3 regions of the Magnetovibrio sp. genome follow, and region 2 is predicted to be linked to each of the others. Evidence: predicted binding sites of a transcription regulator. Region 2 holds the regulator's gene; each other region holds the start of a gene.
The links. Region 2 encodes LexA, which represses DNA repair genes until DNA is damaged. Its sites were predicted from a motif close to ATGTTCTANTTTGGTTC; they were not measured.
Positions count from the first base shown of each region.

Region 1 (10,609 bases), on a different contig from region 2:
TCACAAGGCGCTACTCTCCGGCGGGAGCTTCCGTCGGCTCTTCAACGGCCTTCGCAGTGGGGGTGGAAAACACCGTTTCACAGCCCCACGACGGATTGCGCGGGATCAAGAACGCCAGCGCCAACGACCCTGCCGCCATGCCCGCCCCCGCATAAAATACCCAGGCGTGGTCTCCGACCCAGATTTGTCCGAACACCACCGGGATCACCACCGCCGCGATGTGGTTGATGGTAAAGCTGACCCCCGATGTCGACGCGATGTCTTGGGGATCGGCGATTTTCTGAAAATACGTTTTCGACGCAAACGACATGGCGAAAAACAGGTGGTCGAGCAGATAGAGCCCCACCGCCACCCATGCGGTGTCAACCACCGCATAAGCCAGAAACACGCCGATCAGGCCTGTGTATTCGATGATCAGTACGCGCCGTTCGCCAAGGCGCGCGATCAAACGCCCGACCTTGGGCGAAAACCAGATCGCCATGGCGCTGGTGGCGAGAAACATCAAGCTCATCGCCCCGGCGTCGAAGCCGAATTTCTCGACCATCAAAAAGCCCGCGAACACCACGAAAATCTGACGCCGTGCGCCCCACAAAAACGTCAAAGCGTAAAACAGCCAATAGCGCCGGCGCACCACCAAGTGCTTGTGCTGTTCGGCCTTGCCCTGAAAGCGTGGAAAGGCCAAGTGGCACCACAGCGTCATCGCCACGGTCGCCCCGCCGCCCACGGCATAGACCCACACCATGTCGATATGCAACACATCCTGACTCAGCCAGATCAGGGCGAACACCAACAGACCGGCGAACGAGCCCGCCGACACCATGCGCCCCAGCGCCACCGGGGCGCGCTTCACATCCAACCACTGCAAAGCCAAGGATTGACGCAGGGTTTCGAAATAATGGAACCCGATCGACATCACCACGGTGGTGATATAGAGGCCTATTTCAGACGGGAAAAAGCCCGTCGCCGCAGTACCGACACCGAGCAGCGTCAGCGCGATCAGCGCCAGTGCTTGTTCGCGCATCACCAAAAGCAAGAACACCACCCCGAACGACAGGAAACCCGGCACTTCCCGCAGGCTCTGCAAAATGCCGATCTCTACCCCCGTGAATGCGGCGCGTTCGATGGCGAAGTTGTTGAGCAACGCCATCCAGGTGCTGAAGCTCAGCGGCATGGCGATGGACAACAAGATCAACAACAGTTCGGGACGCTGGGAAAAAGGCGTTGTGCGTTCACTCATTTGCGGTGGCTCCGAAGCATCTTTGTGCTGCGCATGGTTTAAAAGCATTGCCAAAATATGCCGCTTGGCAATAGGCTGATACACGCCATTATGACAATAAGTATCGAGTTTATGCCAAACACAGATCACCCTTATCCGCTTCCCGGGGTCCTGCTCGATTGGGAGGACGTTCCCCGCCCCATCGTCATTCGCCCCCATGACATGGTGCGTGGTGAAGAGGTTCCTCTGCACCGACACCGGCGCGGGCAGTTGGTGTACGCCCACAAAGGGCTGGCGTTGGTGACCACGGCCCATGGCGCGTGGGTGATGCCGCCCAACCGCGCGGTGTGGGTGCCGGGCAATTTGGACCATGGCGTCAAAGCCATCACCGACACCGCAATGGCGAGCCTGTTCGTCACCCCCGGTACGGTGGCGAATCTGCCCAGGACCTGCGCGGTGGTCGAGGTGCCCAAGCTGTTGCGTGAATTGATCCTGCACGCCAACGGGTTCGCGGATCGCTACGACGACAACGGCCCCGAGGGGCGCGTGATCGCCGTCATCATCGATATGCTGGAGAGCCTGAAAGAGGTGCCGTTGCACCTGCCGATGCCCCGCGATGCGCGTCTCAAACGCATTGCCGAGGCCATCGTCGAGGCCCCCGCCGACACCCGCAACCAAAGCGAATGGGCAAAACATTACGGCGTCAGCGTACGCACCTTGGCGCGACAGTTTCCCGAACAGACCGGCATGAGTTTCGGCCAATGGCGCCAGCAGGCGCGCCTGATGGCCGCGCTGGGACGTCTGGCAGACGGCGAACCGGTGGTATCCGTCGCACTGGATCTGGGCTACGCCAGCCAGAGCGCCTTCATCGCCATGTTCAAGAAAGCCCTCGGCGTGACGCCGGGACAGTACTTCCGCAAATGATTGAAGCCCTTAGGCGCCGAGCGCGGCTTCGATGGCGTCCAACGCGGCTTGAGCCTTGTCGCCGTCGGGGCCGCCCGCTTGGGCCATGTCGGCACGCCCGCCACCGCCCTTGCCACCGACCACGGCGGAACCGGCGCGCACCAGATCGACCGCGCTGATCTTATCGATCAAGTCGTCGGTGACGCCGACCACCAAGGATGCCTTGCCGTCCGCCACCGCAACCAAAGCCACCACGCCGGATTTGATCTGCGCCTTGAGATCGTCGGCCAAGCCCTTGAGTTCTTTGCCCGACACGTCTTCCAACAGCTTCGGCGCGAAGGTCACGCCGCCGATGTCCTTGGTTTCGAGACCGCCGCCGGCGCCACCGCCGGATGCCAGTTTCTTGCGCAGGTCGGCGATTTCGCGTTCCATCTTCTTGCGCTCTTCGACCAAGTTCTGAACCCGCGTCGGCACGTCGGCGGGCGACGATTTCAACACCGCAGCCGCAGCCTGCAAGGTTGCTTCCTGGGCTTCCATGTACGCGACCGCAGCCGCGCCGGTCAGCGCCTCGATACGCCGCACGCCAGCGGCGACCGCGCTTTCGGAGACGATTTTCAACAACCCGATGTCGCCGGTGCGGTTGACGTGGGTACCGCCGCACAGTTCGATAGAGAAGTCCTTGCCGCCATTTTCGGTTTCGGTGCCCATCGACACGACCCGGACTTCGTCGCCGTATTTTTCGCCGAACAGCGCCATCGCGCCCGCTTCGACGGCCTCTTCGGGGGCCATCAGACGGGTGGTGACCGCGGTATTGGCGCGCACTTGACCGTTGACCATAAGCTCAACGTCGGAAATTTGTTCGGCGCTCACCGCCACCGGCTGGCTGATGTCGAAGCGCAGACGTTCCGCAGACACCATCGAGCCCTTCTGCGTAACGTGATCGCCCAGTTCCAGTCGCAACGCCGCATGCAGCAGATGCGTGGCGGAATGGTTGGCGCGGGTCGCGGCGCGGTGGCCGTGATTGACGTTCAGCGCCACCTCGTCACCGACCTTCAGCGCGCCTTCGACGACCTTACAGACATGAACGGTGATGTCGCCGAGCTTCTTTTGCGTGTCCGTCACTTCGACACCGACACCATCGCCACACATCTCCCCGATGTCGCCCATCTGGCCGCCGGATTCACCGTAAAACGGCGTTTGGTTGCACACCACCAAGACTTCGTCGCCGACGCACGCCTCATCGACGCGTTCGCCGCTCATGACGATGGCGGTGACTTGCCCCTGCGCGGTTTCGGTTTTGTAGCCGAGGAAATCGGTCGCGCCGACATCGTCTTTGATGTCGAACCACAACTCTTCCGTGGCCGCTTCACCGGACCCAGACCAGCTGGCGCGGGCGGCGGCCTTTTGCTGCTCCATGGCGCTGTTGAAGCCGGCTTCGTCGACCTGAATGCCCTTGGAGCGCAACGCGTCTTGGGTCAGGTCCAGGGGGAAACCGTACGTGTCGTAAAGCTTAAACGCGGTTTCGCCATCCAGCTCGCCCCCCGTTTGCATGCCGTCGGTGGCTTCGTCGAGCAGCTTGAGACCGCGTTCCAGGGTCTTCTTGAAGCGGGTTTCTTCCAGCTTGAGCGTTTCGGTGATCAGCGCTTCGGCGCGGTTCAATTCCGGGAACGCGCCGGCCATTTTCGCCTGCAGTGCCGGGAACAGTTTATAGATCAGCGGTTCCGACGCGCCCATCATGTGGGCATGGCGCATGGCGCGGCGCATGATGCGGCGCAAAACGTAACCACGACCTTCGTTGCTCGGCAGCACGCCGTCGGCGATCAAAAACGCGGTGGCGCGTAGATGGTCCGCGATCACCCGATGCGAAACCCTGTGGTCGCCGTCCGGGTCCGTACCGGTGGCGTCGGCCGAAGCCAAGATCAGCGCGCGCATCAAATCGGTATCGTAGTTGTCGTGGGTGCCCTGCATCACCGCGGCGATGCGTTCCAGGCCCATACCGGTGTCGATCGACGGTTTGGGCAGCTCGATCCGCTCGCCGTTTGCCTGTTGTTCGTACTGCATGAACACCAGGTTCCAGATTTCGACAAAGCGATCGCCATCCTCGTCGGGCGAGCCCGGAGGGCCACCGGCAATGTGATCGCCATGATCGTAAAAGATTTCCGAACACGGGCCGCACGGGCCGGTATCGCCCATGGACCAGAAGTTGTCCGAGGTGGGAATGCGGATGATGCGCTCATCGGGCAGTCCCGCGACTTTCTTCCAGATATCGAAGGCCTCGTCGTCGGTGTGGTAGACGGTGACCAGCAAGCGGCTGGGGTCGATGCCGTAATCCTTGGTGATCAGTTTCCACGCCAGATCGATGGCGTCGTCCTTGAAATAATCGCCGAACGAAAAGTTGCCGAGCATTTCGAAGAACGTGTGATGACGCGCGGTGTGGCCGACGTTTTCCAAGTCGTTGTGCTTACCGCCGGCGCGCACGCATTTTTGCGACGTGGTGGCGCGAGTGTAGTCGCGCGTTTCCATGCCGGTGAAGACGTTCTTGAACTGCACCATGCCGGCGTTGGTGAACATCAAGGTCGGATCGTTGTGCGGCACGAGCGGGCTCGACGAAACCACTTCGTGGCCGTTTTTGGCAAAGAAATCGAGGAAAGCCTTGCGGATATCGTTGGCGGTTTGCATCTGGTTTCAGTCCGACTGGTTCGTGCTCACACATTTTCACTGCGCCCCCGGACAAGCCCGGCGACACAAAGAATTGCTTTTACAGGGGTTCTGATAGCCTGTCCACCACGCCAACCGCCTTTGGCTCTCAACACGTTACCCACAGTGCGACGACGGCCCCAACGGGCGACGAAGCGTCGCTCTTTGGGGCCGCGCACAGCGCATGGGGATCATGCGGCAAAATAAGGCTGTAAGGAGCCGGATCAGTCCTCGATCGGCGCGTCATCGACCGCGCTGTCATCAGCCATGGAGTCCGGTCCGCCGGTGAGCATTTCCTCGGAAATCAGCCCCGCATTGGCGCGGATCTGGCGTTCCAGATCTTCGGCCATTTCCGGGTTGTCGCGCAGGAACTGCTTGGCGTTTTCACGTCCTTGACCGATGCGGGTCGAATTGCACGAGAACCACGAGCCGGATTTCTCGACCAATCCGGCCTTGAGACCCAAATCGAGCAGTTCGCCCATTTTCGACACGCCTTCGCCATACATGATGTCGAATTCGACCATTTTGAACGGCGGGGCCATCTTGTTCTTGACCACCTTGACGCGGGTCTGGTTGCCGACCACTTCCTCACGGTCCTTGATCGCGCCGATACGGCGGATTTCCAGACGCACGGAGCTGTAGAACTTCAGCGCGTTGCCGCCGGTGGTGGTTTCGGGATTGCCGAACATCACGCCGATTTTCATGCGAATTTGGTTGATGAAGATCACCAAGGTGTTGGAGCGCGCGACCGAGCCGGTCAGCTTGCGCAACGCCTGGCTCATCAGGCGCGCCTGCAGGCCGACGTGGGTGTCGCCCATTTCGCCTTCGAGTTCGGCGCGCGGCACCAGCGCGGCAACCGAGTCCACCACCAAAACGTCGACTGCACCGGAACGCACCAAGGTGTCGGTGATTTCCAAGGCCTGTTCGCCACCATCGGGCTGCGAGATCAACAATTCATCGATGTTGACGCCCAGTTTTTTGGCGTAAATCGGATCGAGCGCATGTTCCGCGTCGACGAACGCGCAGGTGCCGCCGTTTTTCTGCGCCTCGGCCACCACGTGCAGCGCCAAGGTCGTTTTGCCGGAGCTTTCCGGGCCATAAATCTCGACCACGCGACCTTTCGGCAGACCGCCGATACCCAGGCCGATGTCGAGCCCGATCGAGCCGGTCGAAATGGCTTCCGCCTCGACCGTTTCGCGCTGGCCGAGTTTCATCACCGAGCCTTTGCCGAACGCGCGTTCGATCTGCGACATGGCGGCTTCAAGAGCCTTGCTTTTGTCCACGGAGCCTTTCTCCACTAAGCGTAATGCTGATTGCGTCATGATCCCCACTCCAATGTTTCATAGAGGTTTGCGTTGTTCAATGAAGTCAGGATGTACTCACTTTGTTCTCATTGTCCAGTAAAATTTTAACTTACTGATATTAATATATTTTTTGCATCATGTTCTCATCATGTTCACATTTTTTATCAAAAACACACGCGCCGCAAATCAAGCAGCACATTCCGATATAGATCGAATCGGCCCGCCAACCATGACGGCACTGCGGAGATATCGCCCGTTACTCCTTTCAGGAAAAGGCGACGTCAAACGCTCCGCCATACCACGGCCCAAGAGCGCTGCATTTCTATACGCGACATCACTCATGGAGGTGTATCGAACAGACCGATCCATACAAAAATAATATGAATTAAGGGTATGTTTTTGCACGTACAAAGGATGTACAATGTTCGAAAATAGCTTCTGATAGAAGGGAACGTCATGTCCGAGAACAGCGAAAAGTGCAGCGACAACGTCATCAAGCTTCTGGCCGAAGGGGCGTATGAACAAGCCAAAACCACCGGACATAGCGAAGGCAGCGGACCGACGGTCGACAAACTCGCCGCAGTTTTGGAAGAGAATGATCGCGACAACCTTAAGGGCTCGATTCAGGTGGCCGTCGAATGCGGCGACGCCATGGTTTCCATCGCGGAAATGACCCGCGACGTTCACGAAGTCAACAATCGCTCCCAGGCCATTGCTGCGGCCGCTGAAGAAATGGTCGCGTCCGTTAGAGACATCGCCCACACCAGCGAAGCCGCCGCCGCGGACGCCAACACCGTCGAAGCCAGCGCCCACGATGGCTTGAAGTCGGCCGAATTGGCGGTGGAAACCATGCACAACATCGCCCGTGCGGTGAAAGACGCCGCGGCACAGGTCGACAGCCTAGCCGAAGCCTCTGCCCAGATCGGTCAAATCGTCGAAAGCATCGAAGCCATCGCCAAACAAACCAACCTGTTGGCCTTGAACGCAACCATCGAAGCGGCGCGCGCGGGCGAAGCCGGCAAGGGCTTCGCCGTGGTCGCCGGTGAAGTGAAGAACCTCGCTAACCAGACTGCAAAATCGACCGACGACATCCGCACGCGCATCGGCCATCTGCGCACAGAAATGTCGACCATCGTGACCTCCATGGAAGCCGGTGCCAAAGCGGTGCAAGAAGGCGAGGAAGTCATCGCCGCGACTGGCGACGGCATGCGCGCCATCGGCGAACAAATCGCCGGCGTGACATCGAAGATGCAAGACATTTCCTCGATTCTGGCGCAGCAAAGCGAAGCCTCGACCGAGGTCGCCCAAGGTGTAACCATGATTGCCGACATGTCGCGGCGCAACTCCGAAGAGATCAGCCGCGTCGCCGACGCCATGGACAAGGCCAACGGCGTGATCGTCGATCGCGTACAGCTTCTCGGGGCGCGCGACATTTCTTACAAGGTCGTTTATCTGGCCAAATCCGACCACACCACGTTCAAGAAAAACGTCATGGATACGTTGATCGGACGCAAGTCGCTGGGTGCCGACGACTTGGCTGACCATCACAATTGCCGACTGGGCAAATGGTATTACGCCGTGAGCGAGCCCGAAATCAAAAACACCCACGCTTACAAGAACATGGAAGATCCGCACGCCCGCGTCCACAAGTACGGCAAAGAAGCCCTGCAGTGTATGCACAGCGGCGATATGGACGGTGCGCTGGCAGCAGCGGGCAGCATGGAAGCGGCCTCGAAAGAGGTGCTCAGCTTGCTTGACGAACTGGCGCGCGAACTCGGGCATTAAGTTCGGGCAGACGCTTCTTTAAAACGACACGCGATCCCCGCTTTGCGGTGTGGTCTCGTGTCATTTTTTTTATGAACTCAATCTGAATTTCTCCTTCAGTAGCCGTTCAGTGACACCTTGCTAGATTTGCGAAATCAGCAAACATCGTCATAGGAGCTACCCCATGCTGAAGAAAATGATGCAGGACACCTTGATCGCAGGTATCGCCATCAGTGTAATTTCCGGCGGTTTCATGGTCATTACGGCGCGCGCCTTGGGCGTCGCTTAAACAAGCGTCTGAACCGATGCGCATTTCTAACCGTTTTCAAACCCAGTTTCTGAGGTTTTGGCACGCCATATTTTCCGGCGGTTTCATCGTCGCCTACGTCACCGAAGACGTGTACGCCATGCACATGTTTTCCGGCACCGTGGTGCTGGGCGCGGTTGCGGTGCGCGTGCTGCTCGGTTGGATGGCGCGCGACAAATCGCCGCTCGCCCTGAGCAATCCGATGGATGCTACCCGGCTGTGGTGGGAACGCGTTTCAAGCGGCGCCAAAGCGCGCAATCCGCTTTATGCATGGTTCGCCACCGCGCTTCTGGGCATCATCGGCCTTGCCGCCGCGACCGGTTGGCTTGCCGAACTGCTGCCTTTCACCAAGGACCTGCATGAAGGCGTGGCCGAATTCACCCTTGTGGTGATCGTCGGCCATCTGGGTTTGGTGTTCTTCAAACCTGCGAAGAAATATATTCTCGAATTTGTCCAAACGCAGTCCGCAAGCTTTTTGCGATAGAGTTCCGTTTTATTCCGCCAGCACACCCTTGACCTTCGCCGCCAAGTCTTTGAGCGAAAACGGCTTGGGCAGGAAGTGGAAGCTGCTGTCGGCGGGGATGCCGCCGGGGATGACGTTTTCGGCAAAGCCCGAGATCAAGATCACCTTCATGTCCGGCATTTCCTGGCGCACGAACTGCACCAGGGTGTGGCCGTCCATGCCCGGCATCACCACGTCGGTGACGATCAGGTCGATCTGCTTATCGGTGGCGTTGATGACTTCCAGCGCCTCTTCGCCGTTGGCGGCTTCGAGCACCGTATAGCCCTTGTTGCGCAGCGCGCGCGAACCGAACATGCGCACCGCGTCCTCGTCTTCGACCAGCAAGATGGTACCCACCCCGGTGAGATCGCCGTCAATGCCCTCGCGTTCGGCCTTGAGTTCCGGTTCCGGTGCGCCATCGGGTACGGTTTCGGCTGGCGTCTCCGCAATCGCAGTTGCAGTGGCGGCGTCCTCTTCGAAATACCGCGGCAGACACACGGTGAACGCCGCACCTTCGCCCGGCGCGCTGTCGACGAACACATGGCCGCCGGTCTGATGGACGATGCCGTAGACCGTGGACAGCCCCAACCCCGTGCCCTCGCCGACTTCCTTGGTGGAAAAGAACGGCTCGAAAATGCGCGACATGTCTTCCTTGCGAATGCCTTCGCCGGTGTCGATAACGTCAAGCGTCACATACTCGCCAGCGGGCACCAGTTCCATGCCGCGCTGGACCGGTTCGTCCAGCGACAAGTTGGCGGTGCGAATGGTCAGCGTGCCACCGCCGGGCATGGCATCACGGGCGTTCACCGCCAAGTTCAAGATCACCTGATCGAACTGGGTCGGGTCGACGCGAATGGCGCCCAGATCGCGGCTGTGTTCGATGTTGAGGTCGATGGTCGGACCGAGCAGGCGGCTCAAAACTTCCGACAACTCCGAAAGTTTTTCCTTCGGTTCGATGATTTGCGGCTCCAGCGTCTGCTTGCGCGAGAATGCTAACAATTGACGTACCAAGGACGTGGCGCGCACCGCATTTTGGCGGATCTGGTTGATGTCGTTGAACGACGGGTCTTCGGGCCCGTGACGGGTCAGAAGCAGATCGGAAAAGCCGATCATAGCCGTCAGCAGGTTGTTAAAATCATGGGCGATTCCACCTGCCAACTGGCCGATGGACTGCATTTTTTGCGACTGGGCGAACTGCACTTCTAGGTGCTTGTGTTCGGTGGTGTCGATGAAGTGCAAGATCAGGCCGGTGACCTCGCCGAAGCCGTCTTCCATGCGCGACGCGTACAGCGATGCGGTGATTTCCCGGCCGCCGCGCGCCGGCATGCGCACATCCAAATGCGCCGCGCGCATGATGCCCATCACCACCTTGGACAACTGCCCGCCGACCTCGCCGCGGTCTTCCTTGGCCAGGCGTTCGGTGAACGGCAGTCCCTGGACATCGTCCTTGTGCAGCCCCAGCATCTTGAGGAACGCGCCGTTGCAATCGGTGATGTTGGCCTTCATGTCCAACATCGCAATGGCCACCGGGGCTTCGTCGAACAGCCAGTACAAGCGCCGCGCGATGTCGGACAGGTCCTCGTCCGCGCCCGGATGCGCCACCACTGCGGTTTCCGGCGGCGGTTGTTTCTTGACCAGATCACGCACCACGATGGAACGGGTGTAGAGCAATTCGCCACTGTCGCCGGTGCGCCCCGACTGCAACAAGAACGCCTTGAACGAAAGTCCGTCGCGTGGTTGCAAGATCACCTGACCATTATCACCGTCGTCATCGGGATCGTCGCTGGGCATCAATTCGGCGACGAATTCAGCAAACCCCAAGCCTTGGTCACGAATGTCGCTGAGGCGAATTCCAAGCCATTTGCACAAGGTTTCATTGGCGTAGACCATGCGCCCGGTGCCGTCGACCGAAAAGA
Region 1 is NZ_DATCTF010000006.1:87,702-98,310, reverse strand. It holds gene VIN96_RS02665 (MFS transporter) at 11-1,237, opposite strand; gene VIN96_RS02660 (helix-turn-helix transcriptional regulator) at 1,349-2,140, shown strand; gene alaS (alanine--tRNA ligase) at 2,150-4,798, opposite strand; gene recA (recombinase RecA) at 5,041-6,138, opposite strand; gene VIN96_RS02645 (methyl-accepting chemotaxis protein) at 6,577-7,905, shown strand; gene VIN96_RS02640 (cytochrome b/b6 domain-containing protein) at 8,190-8,675, shown strand; gene VIN96_RS02635 (PAS domain-containing protein) at 8,685-10,609, opposite strand, start outside.
Region 1: recA (recombinase RecA) is a predicted target of LexA. The motif match lies at 6,258-6,274, and genes of this name have one in related genera.

Region 2 (10,609 bases):
TCCGCAAAATCGCCGCCATGGATGGCGTGATCGTCGACTGCGGCGGGGGGGTGATCGTCGATTTGGACGCTGACGGCAACGAGGTGTTTTCCACCCGCAAGGTCGAGGCGCTGAAGAAAAACGGCACCATCATCTGGCTGAAAGGCGACATCAAGCGGTTGGTCGAAAAGGTCAAGGACAAGGCCGAACGACCGACTTTGGATCTTACGCGTTCCGCGGAAGAACTGATGCGCCGTCGTCTGCCGTTTTACGAAAAGGCCGCCGACATCGTCATCAATATCGACGGCAAGAAACGCCCGGAAATGGCCGAATCCATCGTCAAGATGTTCAAAGATCAACTCTGATCCGTATCGCTCTGCGCACTAATGAAGTCTGTGGCCAGGACGTAACGGTTTTTGCCCAGACGTTTCGCTTCGTACATCGCCGCATCGGCTTTAGACAACAGATGCTTGAGATCAGAGCCGTCATCGGGGGCGAAGGCGATGCCGATACTGGCCGAAAGGTTGGTGATCTGACCACAGGACAAATCATACGGCGCTGCAAGAGTTTCGAGCAGCTTTTGCGCCACCAAGATTGTCGTGTCGCGCGACACTTTGCCTTCCAAAATGACCGCGAATTCGTCGCCCCCCATGCGCCCGGCGATGTCGCTTTTACGCAACAGCGTGACAATGCGCGCGGCGATTTGTTTAAGGGCCTCATCACCAGCTTCATGACCGCACTTGTCGTTGACGTCCTTGAAGCCATCCATGTCGATGAACAACAACGCGAGTTGCGTGCGGGTGCGGGCGGTTCGCGCCAAGGCGTGTTCGAGGTTGGTGTCTAATTCGCGGCGATTGGCGATATTGGTCAGATCGTCCAGGCTGGCGAGGGCTAACAGTTTGTCTTCGAGTCTTTTGCGTTCGGTGATATCGAGCATCACGCCGATGATGCCGCCGGGTTGATCGTTGGATTTGCGGAATACGGCTTTGTGGAACATCACGTCGTGGATCGTGCCATCGCCATGGGATACGGAGGTCTCGTAGACCTGAGAACCACCTTGACGAATCAGGTCGAGATCCGCCTGATGGTAGATCTCTGCGAGCTTGGAAGGCGCGACGTCGTATACCGTCTTGCCGACGATTTGATCGCGTGACAGGCCCAAGTACTTCTCGAATTGTTCGTTGCAGCCGGTGTAGACGCCATCTTCGTTTTTGTAAAAAATCGGCGCCGGGATCGCATCCATCAGGCTTTCCAAAAGCCTTGTTTGATCTTGCGCTTTGTTTTTATCTTCGGCCAAGCGCGGGAATATCCAGAAATACAAACTTCCCAACAGTGTGATCGATACGATTGTCGCATCGATGGCAGCCAAACCGATGTGGGAAATGGTCGTGACATTATGAATCACGACCATTATGCCAAACTCGATCGCAAAGCACAGGACCGTCACCCATGCGAAATAGCGAAAGTGCGGCTTCAACTGCAAAAAATTCGGTTTGGACATGAGGGCGCAACCGATAACAGACAATGAAGAGTGCGGCGATAGCGTAAGAAGTGCAGCGACTTACCCGAACAATTTAAATTCTATACCATAATATTGTATGTGGAAATAATCGCCTTGATCTAGGGGCTTGCGTGCGAAATGTTAGACATAAAAAGAAACGGCGGCCCGAAAGCCGCCGCTTATATGAACTTGATGGCCTTCGATTAGGAACGTGAGGAAATCGGCGCGTAATGGCGTTCCGTGTGGCCGGTGAACAATTGACGCGGGCGGCCAATTTTCTGCGACGGATCCTCGATCATTTCGTTCCATTGCGCCACCCAACCGACCGTGCGCGCCACGGCGAATAGCACCGTGAACATGTCGGTGGGAATGCCCATCGCGCGGAAGATGATACCGGAATAGAAATCCACGTTCGGGTAAAGCTTCTTTTCCACGAAATACGGGTCTTCCAAGGCGATCTTTTCCAACTCCATGGCCAGCTTGAGCAGCGGGTCGTTTTCCGCGCCCAATTCCTTAAGCACCTCGTGTGCGGTCTGGCGCATGACCTTGGCGCGCGGGTCGAAGTTCTTGTAGACGCGATGGCCGAAGCCCATCAGGCGGAAGGCGTCTTCCTTGTCTTTCGCGCGGGCGATGTATTCGGGGATGTGATCGACCGAGCCGATTTCTTCCAACATGGTCAAAACCGCCTCGTTGGCGCCGCCGTGCGCAGGGCCCCACAAGCACGAAATGCCCGCGGAAATGCATGCGAACGGATTGGCCCCGGACGATCCCGCCAAACGCACCGTCGAGGTCGAGGCGTTTTGTTCGTGATCGGCGTGCAAGATCAAGATCCGGTCCATGGCGCGCGCCAGCACGGGGTTGACTTCGTATTCCTCGCACGGGTTGGAGAACATCATGTAAAGGAAGTTTTCCGAGTAGTTCAGGTCGTTGCGCGGATAGACGAACGGCATGCCCTGGGAATACCGGTACGCGTTTGCGGCGATGGTCGGCATTTTCGCGATCATGCGCGTGGACGCGACGAAGCGGTGCTTGGGATCGGAAATATCGGTGCTGTCGTGATAAAACGCCGCCAACGCGCCGACCACGCCGACCATAACGGCCATCGGGTGGCTGTCGCGGCGAAAGCCGTGATAGAAGCTGTGGATCTGTTCGTGCAGCATCGTGTGGTAGGTGATGCGGTGGTTGAACTTATCTTTTTCTTCCTGGGTCGGCAGTTCGCCGTAGATCAGCAGGTAGCACGTTTCGACATAATCGGAACTCACCGCTAGCTCTTCGATGGGATAGCCGCGATACAACAATTGGCCTTTGTCGCCGTCGATGTAGGTGATGCCCGATTGGCAGCTGCCGGTGGAGGTGAAGCCGGGGTCATAGGTAAAGTGACCCGTCTCGGCGTACAGTCGCCGCACGTCGATCACACGCGGTCCCACGCTGCCTTCCAGCACGGGCAGTTCCCAGCTTTCGCCGGTATCGTTGTTGGTCAGCGTGAAGGTGTGTTCGATTACATCTTTTTGTTTCATGGGGCTCCTCACCAATTCTCTTGTCGTCCTGGCCGCGCCTTCGCAACCGGACGGTCGGTTTCCGACAGGGGGGATCCTGTCAGTCTGGGCGCTTGTGCGCCTCTTGAAATAGGCTTTATGCAGTGCTGCCTAAGGCGTCATCAATACGCCCCAGGGTTTCGTCTTTACCCAAAATTTCCATGACCTCGAACACGCCGGGCGAGACGTTGGATCCCGTCAGCGCCGCGCGCAAGGGCTGGGCGACTTTGCCCAGTTTCAATTCGGCCCCTTCGGCGTACGCCTTGGCCTGGTCCTGCAACGGCCCGGAGTGCCAGTCGTCAAATGCGGCCAAAATGTCGCGCATGCGCTGCAACACCTCGCGGCCTTCGTCGTTGAGCAACGCGATGGCCTTGTCGTTCAACGGGATGGGGTGAGTGCGAGCGTAAAATGAAGCGCTTTCAGTAAGTTCTATGGTGTTCTTCGCGCGAGCCTTGAGGTCGGTCATGCCGGTCAGAATGCGCTCGGCGGCGTTTTCAGCCACCTTGCCGTCAAGCAATTGGACCACGCCGGGCCAAATCAGTTCAAACAAGCGATTGTTTTCGGCTTCACGCATGTAATGGGCGTTGAGGCTGGCCAGTTTATCGGCGTCGAAGCGCGCGGGGGCTTTGCCGACGTCGACGACGTCGAACCATTCGATGGCTTGCTCGCGCGAAATGATTTCCGCGTCGCCATGGCCCCAGCCCAGGCGCAGCAGGTAATTGTTCACCGCTTCGGGCAGCAGACCCATGTCGCGATAGGCCTCGACCCCCAGCGCACCGTGGCGCTTGGACAGCTTTTTGCCGTCCGCGCCGTGCAACAGCGGCATGTGGGCGAAAATCGGCCGTTCCCAACCCATGGCGTCGTAGATTTGCATCTGGCGGAAGGTGTTGGTCAAATGATCGTCGCCGCGTACCACGTGGGTCACCCCCATGTCATGGTCGTCGACCACGACGGCGAGCATGTAGGTGGGCGTGCCGTCGCCGCGCAAAATGACGAAATCGTCGATTTCGGCGTTGGAAACGGTCACTTTTCCTTGGATCAGGTCCTCAATCACCGTTTCGCCGCTGTGTTCGGCTTTGATGCGCACCACCGGGTCCACGCCCGCGGGCGCTTCGGACGGGTCACGGTCGCGCCACAGGCCGTTGTAGCGCATCGGCTGACCGGCGGCCTTGGCGGCTTCGCGCATTTCGGTCAGTTCTTCCGGCGTGCAGTAGCACTTGTAGGCTTTGCCTTTGTCGAGAAGTTCCTGGGCGACCTCGGCATGACGTGCGGCGCGGGAAAATTGCGACACCGCTTCGCCGTCCCAATCCAGTCCCAGCCATTTCAGCCCGGCGGAAATCGCATCGACGGCTTCCTGGGTGGAGCGCTGGCGGTCGGTGTCTTCGATGCGCAGCAGGAACTTGCCGCCCATATGTTTGGCGTAGAGGTAATTGAACAACGCCGTGCGGGCGCCGCCGATGTGCAAAAAGCCCGTGGGAGAGGGCGCAAAACGTGTGACGACGGTCATGATTGCCGTATTTTCTCTCAAATCTAATTTCGTGTAATCTAAATGCGCTTGGCACCAATTTGGTGTGGTTTAGCACATTCTCTTCGCTATTGCAGCATTTGGCTATGAATTTATCGCTGCAACGGGTTCGCATTCATACGTTAAATGATCTTCAAAGGACAGAGAAATCCTGATGATGTCGCGCCCGTTCAGATCAGTTTTGCTTGTATACCAAGCCTTTATAGGCGATCGGGAACGCTGGCCGTTGTGGTTGCCGGTGCTGTTGGGAAGCGGAATCGAGATCTATTTTTCTTTGCCGTCCGAACCACCCTTATGGGCGGGGTGGGCGACGGCGGCGATTCTGGCGACCATCGCGTGGCGACTCCTGGGCAAGAGCGATGTGTTTTTGCTGTTTCTCGCGTGCGCGGTCGTCTCGCTTGGTGTCGGCGTATCGAGTTTGCGCACCTGGTGGGTGGCCGCGCCGGTGATAGCGACGGAAACCGGCCCGCTTAGCCTTACCGGACAGGTTCGGCACGTGGAACACTTGGTCAGTGGGCAGCGCGTGACCCTCATACACCTGAGCGGATCGCGTCTAGCCCCGGCCAGCACACCGCAGGCGGTGCGCGTCAAATTGATGGGCGAACAGCCCCCCTTCGGACCCGGCGATTGGCTGGAGCTGCGCGCCAACCTGTTGCCGCCGCCGCCGCCGGCGATGCCGGGGGCGTTCGATTTTCAGCGCCAAAGCTATTTTCAGGGTCTAGGTGGGGTCGGTTTTGCATTCGGCAAGGTCGCGGTTATCGGCGCGGCGCCACACATGGGCATCGACAGCCTGGGCTTCGCGTTTCAGCGTGTGCGCGTCGATCTGGCGCGGCGCATCGGCGCGGGATTCGCTGACGAACCAGCCGGGCGCGCCGTGGGCGGGGTCGCCACCGCACTGATGACCGGCGAGCGCGGCGCCATCCCTGAAACCGTCCTGGACGACATGCGTGCCAGCGGCTTGGCGCATTTGTTGGCGATATCCGGTCTGCATGTCGGCTTGATTGCGGGCATCGTGTTTTTCGCGCTGCGCGGCGCCCTGGCCCTGATCGCTCCGTTGGCGTTGCGCTATCCGATCAAGAAATGGGCCGCCGTGGGGGCATTGTTCGCGGCGTTCGGTTACGCGCTGCTGGCCGGTGCGACGGTGCCGACCCAACGCGCCTTTTTGATGATCGCGTTGGTGTTGCTGGCTGTGCTGTTCGATCGCCGCGCCGTGTCCATGCGCTTGGTGGCGTGGGCGGCGATGGCGATTTTACTGCTGAGCCCGGAAAGCCTGCTGGGGGCGAGCTTTCAGATGTCGTTTTCCGCCGTGGTTGCGCTGGTCGCGGTCTACGAATACCTCAGGCGCAAAGGCGTGTTCGACACGCCCCCGCAAACCTGGAGTGGCAAAGTCGGGCGCTACGTCGCGGGCGTGGCGCTGACCACCGCCGTCGCCGGGGTGGCGACCGGAGTATTTGCGGCCTATCACTTCAACCGGGTGGCGGATTTCAGTTTGGCGGCCAATTTGATCGCGGTGCCGGTTACGGCGTTGTGGATCATGCCGTGGGCGGTCGTGGCGTATGCATTGATGCCGTTTGGCCTGGAATATCTAGCCTTGGCGCCGATGGGATGGGGGATCGAGGCCGTAATCGCCACGGCCCGCGAAGTCGCCCATTGGCCCGGCGCGGTTACGGACATCGCGGCGTTTTCCGTGTGGGGGCTCGTGTGGGTGGCGGTGGGTGGGCTGTGGTTGGCGTTGTGGCAAAGGCCTTGGCGCTTGTGGGGGGCGCCGGTGGCGGTCTTGGGGCTGCTCGGCGTGCTTGGCGGCCCGTCCGCGCCGGATGTGTTGATCCATCCGGACGGTAAGCTTGCGGCAGTGCGCACGGGGGCGGGCGATTACAGCGTCTCGACCCTGACGGCGGCGAAGTTTGAGCGCGATGTGTGGTTGCGTCGCGCCGGGCTGAGCGCCAAGCCCCGCCGTTGGCGCGATCCGGATACCGACCCGCAGCAACTGCGTTGCGACGCTCTAGGCTGTTTATACCGCACGGCGGGACGCAGCGTGGCGTTCACCCGTGCGCCGGAAGCGCTGAACGAGGACTGTTGGCGCGCCGACGTGCTGGTCGCGGCCATGGCGTTGAACCCGGCTGCACAAGACAGATGTCGCGTCGCCACCCGTCTGATCACGGCTGAAGATTTACAACGCGGGGGAACCCATGCCATTTGGCTGGGGGATGGGAAGGGGGGCGATAGCGGCCCGGTGCACATCGAAACGGTGAACGGTCAACGCGGTGATCGCCCTTGGGTGATCAAGGCCAAAAAGTAAGCCAAATCCTCAATATTTGCGCAGCAGGCCCACCAAGCGGCCTTGGACCTGCACGCGGTCGGGGCCGAAAATACGGGTTTCGTAGTCTTTGTTGGCCGGTTCCAAGGCGACCTTGTCGCCTTTTTTGTGGATGTATTTGAGGGTCGCTTCCTCGTTGTCGACCAAGGCGACGACGATCGCGCCGTTTTCGGTGCGTTCGGTCTTTTGGATGATCACCGTGTCGCCGTCGAAAATGCCCGCGTCGATCATCGAATCACCGTCGACTTCCAGGCAATAGTGATCGCCACCGCCAAGCATGCTCGGCGGCACTTCGATGAACGAGGTGGGATCGGAAATCGCTTCGATCGGCGTGCCCGCAGCGATGCGGCCCAAAAATGGTAGTTCCACGCCGCTATCGGGCGCGGTGTGGGCGGGGGTCGGCTTGGCGCCGAATTCACCCTTGACCACGTTGGCCATGTGCGACGGCGTTTCGGATGTGGAGGCTTGTTCGCGTTGGTTTTCACGGTCGCGCTCGACGTTTTCCGGCATCTTGAGGACTTCAAGCGCGCGGGCGCGATGGGGCAGGCGACGGATGAAGCCACGTTCTTCCAAACCGCTGATGAGGCGGTGAATGCCCGATTTGGACTTTAGACCCAAGGCATTTTTCATTTCTTCGAACGACGGCGGCACTCCGGCTTCGTTGATGCGCGCTTCGATCAAAAGCAGAAGTTCGTACTGTTTGGTTGTCAGCATGGCGTCACCTGCATCCGCATGAAAAATGAAGTCCTTGGTGCGTATGGCGTTGGTGTTCAAATGATAAAGAACAAAACAAAAACACGCATTTATGTTCTACTTTGGTTCCATTGTGCGGTCAAGGGCTCAATTGGAAAAAAATGTCTCGGATTCTGAGTTGCTTGCCATCGATGTGAAGGCACATAATGCGTCATGGCTCAGAAACGCTTCATGTTCGGTGGGCTTGGTGCCCTGTTTACGGTTCTGGTGCTGGCATCGTGCGACGCCGAGCCGCCCGCCATCGAGCCGGAAGTGGAGCATTGCGCCATCACTGCGGGGCGCGCGACGCAAACGTATGGCGACATCACCATCGTGCGCATGCGGCATTGGACCTTGGAAGACGTGCGCGGGGTGCAGTTGCGGTTCGAATACCCGCCCGATTATGAAGAATTCCGCTTCGGCAACATTTTGTGCACCTATGCGTTTCCCTTAGACATTCGCTCAGATCTCAAGCGCATCGTCAAAGCCCAGTCGGTTTACTTCAAGGGACGTTATCTGTCTGAAAGTGAACTGCATTTTCTCAACACATCGCCATTTCGGCCGCAGCCAAAATTTAAGCTTACACCGTAAGCCTTATTTCAGATGTCGAGGCAAAATGCATCCGGGTATATGACAAAACCGGAGAAATCGTCAAAAACGCCCTGTTTTAGGGTCAAAACCATCGAAAATGGGCCTGAAAATGGGCTTTTCAAACATTCGGCGATTTGGGCGCTGAACCCAAAACGCGGATAAAACCGTTCATGACCCACGACAACGACCGCTTCGATGCCGTTTTCACGACATTTTTCAAGACCTTGACGTACAAGTTCAGATCCGATGCCGAGTCGCTGGTGGGTCGGAGCTACCGCCATGGGGGCAAGGGCTGCTGCGCGAATGGACCTCTTGTGGTCGTCAGAGGTCACCTCAAGCTCTGAAAACAGGATGTGACCGACGATTTCGCCATATTCTTCCGCCACAAGCGCGGTTATCACCAAATCAGCCTCGCGCAGGCGATCGATCAATTCAGACTCGTCCGTGCCGCCGAACGCGGCGTCATTCACGGCGCGAATGCCCTCAAAGTCGTCCGGTTGCTCTTCGCGGATGCGCATCACAGCGATATGCGGCCGGTGCGAAGCGGGACAATCTCGACAATCTCACCGGCCTTGCGCGCCGGGTCATGGGGCGGGCGGATCACCAAACAGTCGGCCTCGGCGAATTTGGCGAGCATGGCGCTGTCTTGCTTGGAAAACACGGTCGCGACGCGCTCGCCGTTCTCATCCGTGGACAAGGTCGCGCGGCTGTATTCCTGGCGCTGGTCGTTTTCGCCGACATCGTGGGCTAACTTGGCGGTGTCGGGATGGGTGTTCTCGGCCTTCATCCCCAGCATCGCTTCGATCGCGGGGCGCAAGAACACGGCGCTGCTGGCGCCAACGCTGACCGGGTTGCCGGGCATGCCCATCACCGGGGTGCCGTCCAGAAGGCCAAAGATAACCGGCTTGCCAGGACGCATCGCGACCTTGGAGAAGAACAGCTTCATGCCTTCGTTGCCAAGCACCTGGGCCACCAAATCATAATCACCGACAGAAGCGCCACCGATGGTGATCAGCATGTCGGCTTGCTTGGCCGATTGCACCAAACGGGTGAGAGAGGCCATATCGTCGCGTGCAATCCCGAGGTCCAGCGGCTCACCACCGAAGGCCTTCACGGTCGCCGACAGCATCACCGAATTGGAACTGATGATTTGATTGTCGCCCAAGTCATCGCCGGGCATCACCACTTCGTTGCCGGTGGCGATGATCGCGATGCGCGGTTTGCGCCGCACCTGCACCCATGGCACGTTCGCCGCGGCCGCCAAGCCAATGTCGCGTGCCGTCATCACGCGACCGGCCTGGATCAACACTTCACCGGCTTTGAAATCCAGCCCCGCCGGGCGGATGAAACGCCCGGCGGGCGCCGTTTCCAGGACCTTGACCGTATCGCCTTCGCGTTTGGTGTCTTCTTGAATGATGATGGTGTCTGCGCCGCGCGGCATCGGCGCGCCGGTGAAGATGCGCACCGCTTGCCCTATGCCGACCTCACCGTCGTAGCACCCGCCTGCCGGGCTTTCGCCGATGACGTTCAAGTCGACCGGCACCGTCGCGACATCGGCCTGGCGCACCGCGTAGGCATCCATGGCCGACACGTCCGCCCACGGCTGGGTCAGGCGCGCGATGATGTCTACGGCCAGAACCCGGCCCAAGGCATCGGGCAGGGCGACTTGTTCGGCGCATGTCTCGTTGACGTTGGCGATGACCTGGGACAGCGCTTCGGCGACGGAAATCATCTCATTCGGTCCTTTAATCGGCTGTGAATTCGCCGGATTTTCCACCGGCCTTGTGCACCAAGCGGATGTCGGTGATGTGCATGGCTTTGTCGACCGCTTTGCACATGTCGTAGACCGTCAACGCCGCCACCGACACGGCCGTCAGCGCTTCCATTTCCACCCCGGTCTTGCCGCTGAGCTTGCAGGTCGCTTCGATGTCCACCGCATTTCGCGCCGGATCGCAGCTCAGATGCACTTTGACCGAGGTCAGCATCAGGGGATGGCACAGCGGGATCAGGTCGGGGGTGCGTTTCGCGCCCATGATGCCCGCCAACTGCGCCACCGACAGCACGTCGCCTTTTTTAAAGCCGCGCTCTTGGATTTTTGCCAATGTTTCCGCCGCCATCAACACGGTGCCCTTGGCGGTTGCGGAGCGTTCCGTGACGTCCTTGTCGCCGACGTCGACCATGCGGGCGTTGCCCTCAGCATCCATGTGGGTGAAGTCAGACATCTGCAGGTTCCTTGGTGAGAATGGCGCGGGTCGCGGCTTCGACGTCGTCTTGGCGCATCAGGCTTTCGCCGATGAGGAAGCAGCTTGCCCCGACCTTGGACATGCGCGCCAGGTCGGCGGGCGTGTTGAGGCCGCTTTCCGACACCAGCAAGCGGCCTTGCGGCACCATCGCGGCGAGCGCTTCGGTGGTGGCGAGGTCCGTGACCA
Region 2 is NZ_DATCTF010000014.1:15,539-26,147, forward strand. It holds gene VIN96_RS11730 (shikimate kinase) at 1-344, shown strand, start outside; gene VIN96_RS11735 (diguanylate cyclase domain-containing protein) at 335-1,480, opposite strand; gene gltA (citrate synthase) at 1,684-2,997, opposite strand; gene gltX (glutamate--tRNA ligase) at 3,113-4,522, opposite strand; gene VIN96_RS11750 (ComEC/Rec2 family competence protein) at 4,695-6,839, shown strand; gene lexA (transcriptional repressor LexA) at 6,849-7,571, opposite strand; gene VIN96_RS11760 (hypothetical protein) at 7,764-8,180, shown strand; gene VIN96_RS11765 (N-acetyltransferase) at 8,189-8,698, opposite strand; gene glp (gephyrin-like molybdotransferase Glp) at 8,698-9,912, opposite strand; gene moaC (cyclic pyranopterin monophosphate synthase MoaC) at 9,926-10,402, opposite strand; gene trpC (indole-3-glycerol phosphate synthase TrpC) at 10,395-10,609, opposite strand, start outside.

Region 3 (10,609 bases), on a different contig from region 2:
ATTTTTTCGGTTATGCGACTTACAGCGATCCAACATATAAAATCAGACCCGAAAAGGGGGGTATCATAACAATGGACGGATGTGCCGCGCTCGAATGCGGAGAAATCAAAGAAGCCTGCCAGGAAATGGCCTGTACGCAGCTTCTCGAATACCTCATCAAAGATAAGTTTGCCGGAAAAATTGCCGTTACCGCGTCGCTACGCGCGCGTTCGGTGATCGTCCAGCACATGCTGTCCGAAATCGACCCCAACATTCCGATCATCTATTGCAATGCCGGCAAGGTGTTCCCCGAAAGTGAAGAATACAAGCGCGACATCATCCAGCGCTTTGGCTTCACCAACGTTTTGGACCCCATCGGCGAAGATGAGACCCTGGTGCGTCCCGGCGACCTCGACCATATCGAATGGGTCAAAGCCCAATATGATCGCAACCACGGCGCCACCCAGGAAGCCATGCATCTGAACAAGACCTTGGCGAACTACGACTGTTGGATCAGCGCGGTCTACCATTACGACCAAGACAGCACCGTGCGCTCGCGGGTCGAACGCGAAGGCTTGTTGGTGCGCGTCAACCCGATCCTCGATTGGGATGCGGAACGCGTTCAGGAATTCATGGAGCAGTTCGACCTGCCCTACCACAAGCTAGCCAAGGTTCAGTTGAACATGGACGAAAAGCACGGCGATGGCACCGATGTGATGACCTTTGCGTTCTAAGACGCATCTTATCTCAAACGGAAGCGGCCCCTGGTTCGACCAGAGGGCCGTTTTTTGTGCGCTTATGCTTCGAAGCTGTCGGGAAGATGGGCCCGCACGTCTTGCCATGTCGCAGCACCGTTCAACAGATCGACCACCTGGGTCAAAGGCGTTGCCCAGATTTCGCGGGCATTGACTTCGCCGTCCCCTTTTCCGTCCCAGGGCAATCGTTCGCGGGGCGGCGTGAATTCGGCTTGAACGCCGTCCTTGTTGCCACGCGCATCGAGCCTGTACCAACCGATCTGCGGCAGATGCACGACGTTCAACCCATGTATGAGGTAGCCGCCGCTGCGCCGGCGCAAGCGCTGATAGGTCAGTCCCGCAGGCACCCCGTTGGCGCGCAGCAATGCTGCCAACAGGTGGCTTTTGGCGAAGCAAAAACCGGTTCTGTGCGCCAGCACGTCGGACGCCTTACAGGTTACCGGGCCGCGTTCGAAATCCACGCTGTGCTGAATTTCATCGCGCACCCATTCGAAGCAAGCTTTCGCGATGGCTTCATCGCTGAAAAGACCATGAGCCAGCAGCGCGGCGCGGTCTTGAACCAGCGGATGGCCACAATCGATAACCGGACAAGCGGCGAGAAACGGATCGTACTTCGCCACGTCCAAGGGCTTGGGATGCGGTCGGACGAAGGGCTGTGAAGTTGCCTGTAAGGTCATATCGCTCATCTCGAAAAAGGCTGTCGGTCATCTGACGACGGCAAACAACCACATTTCCGTGACAAGCGTATGAATCCGGTCACAAAACCAGTTCCGTCGTCAAGGCGACCCGACTTGGCTTTAGGCGCCATCCACCGCGTGCAGGCTGGTCTCAAACGCGCCCGTGTCCGGGTTCCAGCGGTGCAGCTCGAAGAGCGGCTTATCGCGGATCGCCGGGTCGAAGTCGCCCAAACGGTTGTCGGGAACCAACGATGGCGTGATCGTCGCCACGCACGTCGGCAGATCAACCCGATAACTGCGATGCATGTGCCCACAGAACATATGCACCACCTGTTTATGCTGCGTAATCAGATCCAAAAACGCATCCGCCAACAACTGGTCATTGAACTGGAACGGATATTTCGATGTGGTGACTTCGAACGGCGGGTGGTGCATGTAGAGTGCCGTTGGCTTGTTCGGCTCGGCTTTAAGCATGGCGTCCAACGCATCGAGGCGTTCCGAACAGGTCGTGCCGATGTTTTCGCCCCTGTTCTGGGTGTCCATGGCGATCATACGCACGGGATATTGATCGACGCTGTAGATCAGGAACTTGCCAATGGTGCTTGCGCTGCCCAAGTCGCCCAAACCGGCCACCAGGTTGTCCGCCTTATCGCGGTTGCCCAGCGCGAAGTAAACGGGGACGTCCAAAACGCTCATGATGGCTTTGACGGTTGCGTAGTATTCCGGTTCGCCGCCGTGGGTCACGTCGCCGGTATGGATGATCAAGTCCGGTTTTTCCGCCATCAGGTTGATGTGCTTCACGAACGCCGTCAGCGCCTGAATCCGTGCATTCGATTGCGGCAGATCCGGATCGTCGTGGGTGGTGATGTGCGTGTCGGAAATATGGGCGATCAGCATATGTGGTGTTCCTTAGGCGCGGTCTTTTTCATTCGGCGAGGTGCGGTGTATCTATATCCAGGACTGGGCGGAAGCCACGGGCTGCCTGGAATATTACGATTGCTTCATATATAGTCTGATTCCAATCTTGAGACCACTTCAAACACGGGCCTATTTCATGACCGATTCCGTACTCGATTTGACCGCCCGCCTGATGAAGTTCCGCGACGACCGCGACTGGCGGCAGTTTCACAGTCTTAAGGACCTAATCGTGTCCGCCGGCATCGAAACGGGGGAGCTGCTTGAACTGATCCAATGGAAGGACACCCAGGCGGTCGAAGACGCCGTCACCGATCCGGATTTCCGCGAGCGGCTTGGTGAAGAGGTCTCCGACGTGTTCCTCTACCTGCTTTTGATCGCCGAACGCGCCGGAATCGATCTGGTCGAAGAGGCACACCGCAAGATCGACCAAAACGACGCCAAATACCCCGTCGACAAGGCTCGCGGCAACGCGAAGAAATACACGGAATTATAAGAATATTATTGAACCCAGCCGTCCCACTGCCGACATACTATTATAACTTATTATTTTACAACGGTGCCCAGACGAACGACAGGGGGATGGGAAAGATAAGTCATGCATGACAAGAATGACGAGGCCATGCGGCATCCGTTGATTGTTGATTTCGTTGATTTGGTCGATTCATCGACAACCGATGGCATACCGACATTCTCGCTGATTGAAACCCGCCCATTTATTAAATTCTGGAAGCATTTCATCATCCATAAATGGATCGAGGGTCAGCAAGATTTTCTAACCGTATTTTACGGGTCTCATATCTGCGAAATTTATCAACGCGACTGCACCGGCTTGTTGATGTCCGAAATGGGTTTCGGCGAAGCCTTGAACTCGGTCAAGGCCATGAACAAAGAAGCTCTCGATTCAAAAAAGAGAATTTACGCCACCAATTCTCTTTATTGGAAGGACGAGAAACACAAAGTGTTCCATCAAGTCAAAATGCCATTGAGGCGCAACCACGATATCAATGAAGTTCTGGTCTGCATGACGTTTGACTAGGCGGTTAGCGTCAACCACAACATAATCTTTGCGATGTTTTCAACTTCACCGCCAAGACGCGGGGATATTGCCCATGAAGTGGTTTCGAAAAAATTAGCGTGTCCGCAATGGGCGAACATCGAAATCGTGCCTTTCGATTTTCCACATACGGTTCCAAACAAACAAAGGGGAGAGGTTGCCCCTCTCCCCTTTGCATGCAAAGCCTTATGAAGCTTACTTCAAGCCTGCATAGTAAGCCTGCAGAACCTTGACCACTTCCGGACGCGAGAATTCGGGCGGAATGTCGACGCCCGCGCTGAGCATCTCGCGCTGCTTGGTGCCGGAAATCGACACGTGGTGTTCCTTGTCATGCGGGCAGGTCTTGGCGGTCGCCATACCCATGCACTTGCCGCAATAGAAGGTGATGTCGATCTTCAGCGGCTGGGTTTCCAGCGCGCCGTCCCACAGCTTGTCGAAGATGTGCTGGGCATCGAACGGGCCGTAGTAATCGCCAACGCCGGCGTGATCGCGACCGACGATGAGGTGCGAGCAGCCATAGTTCTGACGGATCAACGCGTGGAACAAAGCTTCGCGCGGACCGGCGTAACGCATTTCGATCGGATAGCCCGCCTGAATGACGGTGCCCGGAACGAAATAGTTGTCGATCATCGCCTGGATCGCCTTGGTGCGCGTTTCGGCGGGGATGTCGCCCGGCTTCAACTTGCCGAGTACCTGGTGAATGTAGACGCCGTCGGTGACTTCGACCGCGATCTTCGCCAAGTGTTCGTGGCTACGGTGCATCGGGTTGCGGGTTTGGAACGCCGCGACCTTGGACCAACCCTTGTCGGCGAATGCCGCACGCGCTTCGGCGGGGCGCTGGTACAAGTCGCCGAACAGGCTCGGGAATTCACCTTCGTCGATGACGCTGATGGGACCGGCCAGACAGACGTCCTTTTGTTCGTTGACCTTTTGCACGCCGGGATGTTCGCCGTCCGTGGTGGTGTAGACGTGCTGAGCTTCGAAAGCCTTGTCGTCGGCGGACATGGCGAACTTTTCGTTGACCGTCATGATCGCCATGACGGTGCCGCTTTCGGCGTCGTACAGCGCCACTTCCTCGCCGTCGCTGATGCTGTCGGCCAGCGCTTGATCGGCGGAAAGCGTGATGGGAATCGGCCAGAACAAACCGTTCTTCAGTTTCATGTCGGCGCAGACGCCATGCCAGTCGTCACGTCCCATGAACCCGTCCAACGGCGTGTAGGCACCCATGGAAAACATCAAAACGTCAGACATTTCCTTGCTGGACATCGGAACTTGCTTGAGTTTCTTGGCGCGTTCGATTTCGTCGGCACGCTCCGTTTCCGGTGCCAGCAACGGTTTCAGACCTTCCCCCCCGTGGGGCTCAACCAAATGAGACATTTTTTTTCCTTCTATCTCGGCTTCAGGCGAGGCGATCCCTGGCCTGAATGTGTGTCACGAACGTTTTACATATTTACGCAATTTTATTGAAGTTTATTTTTTTATTACGAATTAAATATGTAAATGAAGACGTAATCGCTATGGAGCGGCCAGCACGGCAGCGCTTGAAACGACACCATTTTGACGGTGACAGATCCGCTCGATGGACCCTTGGCGGCAACACGTGTGATGCACTTCGCCCCTCTCTATTCTAGATTGGCTCTAAGCCACATAATTGCGTCTAAATGCTTTGTAGCAAAACATTCGCGACTTTTGCCATCGAAAATTATAAAAAGTGAATATATCACGATGCTGATATGGGTTTGGGTGTAGCCATACTGCCCATCAATCATCATGACCACGGATATAGAGACCGAACGCATAATGAGCATTCGCCCCCCCTACGGCTTTGTTTCGAAAGGGCCTGCGGTCCGACCCACCAAGTATCGGAATTGAATGCAAAGCCGTTCTCCTGGCTGGCGGAGCTTCGCCGGAGGCACGGCGACTGTCGAAGACATAAAACCGGCTATGAGCTCGTTCACCGCGAAAAAGAACCAAGCCCGGTCGGTTCCATGACCAATCTCAACCGATAATTCTCAAAATTCGGCATTGAAGCGACCATCTCTGTGTCCCTTATTAGCAATATGCAAAAAGGGAAAGGTTCATTTTGCAAAAATAACATGCCCCCAAACCGCCCCCCTCAACAGGACTCTGCATTATCAAAGGGTTAGAAACCCCGCCTCCTGGCATGGCCTTTGCTTTGATATGTTTACCATCCGAAACAAATCAAAGCAGAGAGACCCAACCATGAACACTCAAGAAACCGACATCATTGACCAAGGTGCGCGCATTGCCGCTGTGTACAGCCACATCGATGAAACCTCGTCGAACTGCCGGGCTTTTGACATCATGTTGGCGGCGGATGCCTTGATTTACGCCCTGGATCGCGGGCGCGGATTGGAACGCGACAACCTCCAGGTTTCGGCCCTGCTCAAACAAGTCGAAGAATTCCGTCATACCTTGGCGGAAATCTGACCCGCCTTCTACTCCACCGCCCTAAAGAGCATCTGACGACACCACATGAAGGAGACGCATCATGGCCTTTCGCGTCGGCATCCGCATGAAAACCACCTCGCCCATCAGCGAGCTTGAAAAAATCTTGGAAACACGCTGCCAAGGCGAGTGGGATGTCGAACTCGACACCGTAAATGCGAAACAGCGTCAAAAGACCGTGGCCATCTATTTTGAAACCCACCGAGACCGCGACGCTTTCTTATCTGCCTGCGCGCTATAATCTTATCAGGACGATTGAAGTTACCTCGGAAAGGCCTTCGCCGTTTATCCGGTTTTGTCGTTCATCTATGAATTCCGCCCCCTAACTTGGTCCGATGCGTATCATCAGCGAACCATCCGCGCCCAAAGCCAATGGTGACACGTTCACGCCGACACCGGACGAAACGTAGGATGGTCGCTCCCCCCCCTCAGGTGTAAAAACGGCATCGTCCAGCGTAGGTGTCGATGGATTCCCATCAACGACCCGTGCAATGGGGCGACCGGAATGCGCACCTTCGTTACCCGCCAAATCAATTTCCATGACCAGCATGCCCGATGCGGGAATAGCCTGATCGGTTTGCCCAACTTGGCGATTCTCAATCAATACAAAGCGGCTTTTTGACAGGGGAATGCGGATCGCCAAAAATCCCTTTCCGCTGGCCAAGGGGTTCAGTGTTATGTCACGCGTTTCACCAGGGTGAACCGTAGCGATCTGACTGTCGTCGATCCATCCCAGCTGGTGACGGATGAAGACCGACGGCATCGGCGGCGGCATTCGAAGCTCAACAAAATGTTGGCTCATAATATCCCAAGGGCCGACATGAATGGCATACAGCGCAGGATGAGGCTTGGCTTTGGGTGGCGCACTCTGTAAGTCGAAATCGTAAAGATCGGGAACCGCTCTCAGGCCATTGGTCGAACCGCCCAGGGCGTGCAAGAGATCGTGAACAACGTGACCGACATGCGCATTTTCGGCCGACACGACCCCGGCCCCGGAAAACACGCCACCACCCGTGAGGTGAACGGTTTTCAGTTCGGGGCCTTCTCGGTAAAAGTTGGACAACATGCCCGGATTGATGGCGTAGGCGATCATGCCGTAGCCAACTCCGAAATTTGTGTTTACCCCCACCACAATCCAGATCACCTTAAAATTATCTAGATCGTGACGGGCGCGCGCAACGCCGAGCGCATCGGCAACCAGCTTTGTGACGCGCCGCTTATCGACACTGTAATTGTGTGGGCTGACCGCATACGCGCTCAACGGATCGGGCAAATCTACCCAGTCAGCAATCGTGGTTTCCAACCACGCCTTACCATAGGACGCGACCTGGATGTATCGGTCGATGCGTTTTGATTTGTCGAGAATATCCGCAAGGCTCTTTCCCGGAGCCGTTCCGGGAAAGCGCACAGGCACCACCAAAACGGATTGGGCTCCGGACACAAGCACCGGTTCGCCAACCCCAGCCAGGGTGCTTGTTGGCGCAAATAAAAACATTCCCAACAGAGCTGGAATGATCATCCACACGAAGCGTCGGAAAACCTTGACCAACGCATACTGATTTGGGTTTTGCAGCATCGTCATCTAGGCACCTACTTTACTGTGAATCATAGCAGTGCCCGCCTTTCCAGAAAATCTCAAAACGGTTTTGCGACGGGACTATGGCCAGTTTCATTTGGCTACCCCTCTGAAAAGGCGTAAAATTATCAGACGGAGGGAACGGCCATGAACAAACAACTCTCCAAAAACGTCGAACTCAAATTCCTTGGCGCGGCGGGTACGGTTACCGGGTCGTGCTATCTCGTCACCCATCCAGGTGGTAAATTTCTGGTCGATTGCGGGCTGTTTCAAGGCTCGAAATCGCTGCGTGAGTTGAACTACGGCAACTTCACCTTCCTGCCCAAAGAAATCGATTTCGTGGTGCTGACCCATGCCCACGTCGACCATTCGGGACTGGTGCCCAAGCTGGTCAAAATGGGCTTCGAGGGCCCGGTCTACGCCACCCGCGGCACCCGCGATCTGCTCACCTACATGCTACCCGACAGCGGCTACATCCACGAGACCGAAGTCAAGCGCGTCAACCGGCGCAATCAACGTCGCGGTCTGCCGACCATCGAACCCGTCTACACCAAGGTCCAGGCCGAAATGGCACTGGACAGCATTGTCATCCGGCCCTTTGACGAATGGTTCGAAGCTTCGCCGGGGGTACGGGTGCGGCTGTGGAACGCCGGACACATCTTGGGCTCGGCTTCGGTCGAAGTTGAGATCGATACAGAAGAACGGCCGCTGAAGGTCCTCTTTTCCGGCGATATCGGTCCGCAGGAAAAATCCTTCCAAGAGGTCCCGGAAAGCCCTTCCGGTCTCGACTATCTATTCGTCGAGAGCACCTATGGCGATCGCGACCGCATCGATCTTACCTTGGAAGCGCGGCGAGAAGTTTTGAAGCGCGAAATTCTCGACGGCCTCAACGCGGGCGGCAACGTCTTGATCCCCGCGTTCGCGGTCGAACGCACCCAGGAACTCCTTTACGACATCGGGCTGTTGCTCAAGGACAAGGAACTGCCGCCGGTGTCGGTCTACCTCGACAGTCCGCTGGCGATCCGCGCCACAGAGGTGTTCGAAGGTCACGCAGAAGACCTCAACGATATCGAGGGGCGTGGCGGCCTGTTTCGCAATCCACGCTTTGAATTCATCAACCGCGCCGAAGACAGCATGGCGCTGGACCGCATCGCATCGGGCGCGATCATCATCGCCGCCAGTGGCATGTGCGACGCCGGCCGCATCCGCTATCACCTCAAGGCCAATCTGTGGCGACCGCAGGCCACCGTCTTGTTCGTCGGCTATCAGGTGCCCGGCAGTTTAGGCGCGATGCTGTTGGAGGGTAAAAAACTGGTGCGTATCCACGGCCAGGAAGTCGCAGTGCGCGCGCGCATCCGCATGATCGACCACTATTCGGCCCACGCCGATCAACAAGAGTTGGTAAAATGGGCATGCGATCGCATGCCGGTCAAGCGCGGCATTTTCCTCACCCATGGCGACGACCCGGCCTTGGCAACGTTGCGCGATCATCTGATCGCACACGGTTGCGAGGCGGCGCGGGTCTTCATTCCCCGTCTGGATGAGACCTTCGTGCTGAGCCTGAAAGGCAAGATCAATCACAGCGTGGTCAAGGCCCGCATCGAGCAATCAGAACTTTACAGCCGCGATTGGCACAACGACTATGCGTCGTTCCTGGTTAGCCTATCGGAAAAACTGCGCGACCAAGAAAGCGACCACATGCGCCATCGTGCGCTCAACAAGTTGCGCGATGTATTGGAGAAAATCGAAGTCGAAGGCCGCTAACTCAGTCGCGCGCTTCGACCTTCAGCACCACGCCGTCGACGGCGACGACTTCGACCTTGGCGCCTTGGGGCATGTCTTCGCCCGCGACTTTCCAGGTGCTGTCGTCGACCTTGATTTTGCCGAACCCACCGACGATGGGTTCCGACAGGGTGAAGTGGCGACCGACATATTGTTCGCCACGACGGTTGAGCTTGGGGTGATCCGATTGCAGTGGATGGCGTTTAAGATACGTCCGCCCCAGCACCACGCTGAGCACCGACAAGACCGCAAAGATGATCAGCAGCCATTCGAACGCCAGGTCGGGCGAGGCCCAGGCCACCCCACCGGTGATGATCGCGGCGATGCCGATCCACATAAACACCACGCCGGGCACCGCCATCTCGAGCGCAATCAAAATCACGCCCGCAATCAGCCAATGCCAAAAGGTGATTTCATCGAAAAACGTCACAGACATATCGAGTTGCCTTTCCGTCGGCCGCGGCGGGCTGATCAATACACTAGCGTACAGGGGGAACACTGCCGCCCCCACTGTCGCCGCCGCTGTCCTTGCCGCCGCCGAACGCGCCCTTGCCCAGCTCTGCGATGCCCGCCAGCGAGCTGAGGATGCCGGTGGCCTCCATCGGCATGAATAGAACCTTTTGATTGCGCGCCGATGCGATGTCCTTCAAGGCTTCGACATATTTCTGCGCGACGAAGTAATTGATGGCTTGCACGTCACCGCTGGCGATGGCGTCGGAAACCACCGCAGTAGCCTTGGCTTCAGCTTCGGCTTCGCGTTCACGGGCCTCGGCGTCGCGGTAGGCGGCTTCGCGACGGCCTTCGGCTTCCAAGATGGCGGACTGTTTTTCACCTTCGGCGCGCAAGATCGCGGACTGGCGCGAACCTTCGGCTTCCAAAATTTGTGCACGTTTTTCGCGTTCCGCCTTCATCTGACGGGCCATGGAATCGACCAGATCGCGCGGCGGCGAGATGTCCTTGATTTCGATGCGCGTCACTTTCACGCCCCAAGGCGAAGTGGCCTCGTCAACCACCATCAACAGTTTTGCGTTGATGTTGTCACGTTGGGACAATAGCTCGTCCAAGTCCATTGACCCCATCACGGTACGGATGTTGGTCATGGTCAGGTTCAAGATCGCGCGTTGCAGATCGCTGACTTCGTACGCCGCCGATGCGGCATCGAGAATTTGATAAAACACCACGCCATCGACCGTTACCATGGCGTTGTCCTTGGTGATGACTTCCTGGCTGGGTACGTCGAGGACCTGTTCCATCATATTCAGCTCGGCGCCGATACGATCCACCACCGGCATGATGATGTGCAGCCCCGGCTTCAGCGTCGCGGTATAACGACCGAAACGTTCCACCGTGTACTCCATGCCCTGGGGCACCACCTTGACGCCCATGAACACCATCGCCA
Region 3 is NZ_DATCTF010000011.1:2,892-13,500, forward strand. It holds gene VIN96_RS08395 (phosphoadenosine phosphosulfate reductase family protein) at 72-713, shown strand; gene VIN96_RS08400 (transglutaminase family protein) at 776-1,411, opposite strand; gene VIN96_RS08405 (metallophosphoesterase family protein) at 1,532-2,308, opposite strand; gene VIN96_RS08410 (nucleotide pyrophosphohydrolase) at 2,466-2,822, shown strand; gene VIN96_RS08415 (hypothetical protein) at 2,925-3,365, shown strand; gene sat (sulfate adenylyltransferase) at 3,579-4,760, opposite strand; gene VIN96_RS08425 (hypothetical protein) at 5,607-5,834, shown strand; gene VIN96_RS08430 (hypothetical protein) at 5,896-6,093, shown strand; gene VIN96_RS08435 (hypothetical protein) at 6,175-7,434, opposite strand; gene VIN96_RS08440 (MBL fold metallo-hydrolase) at 7,576-9,192, shown strand; gene VIN96_RS08445 (NfeD family protein) at 9,194-9,646, opposite strand; gene VIN96_RS08450 (SPFH domain-containing protein) at 9,690-10,609, opposite strand, start outside.
Region 3: sat (sulfate adenylyltransferase) is a predicted target of LexA. The motif match lies at 5,006-5,022, and genes of this name have one in related genera.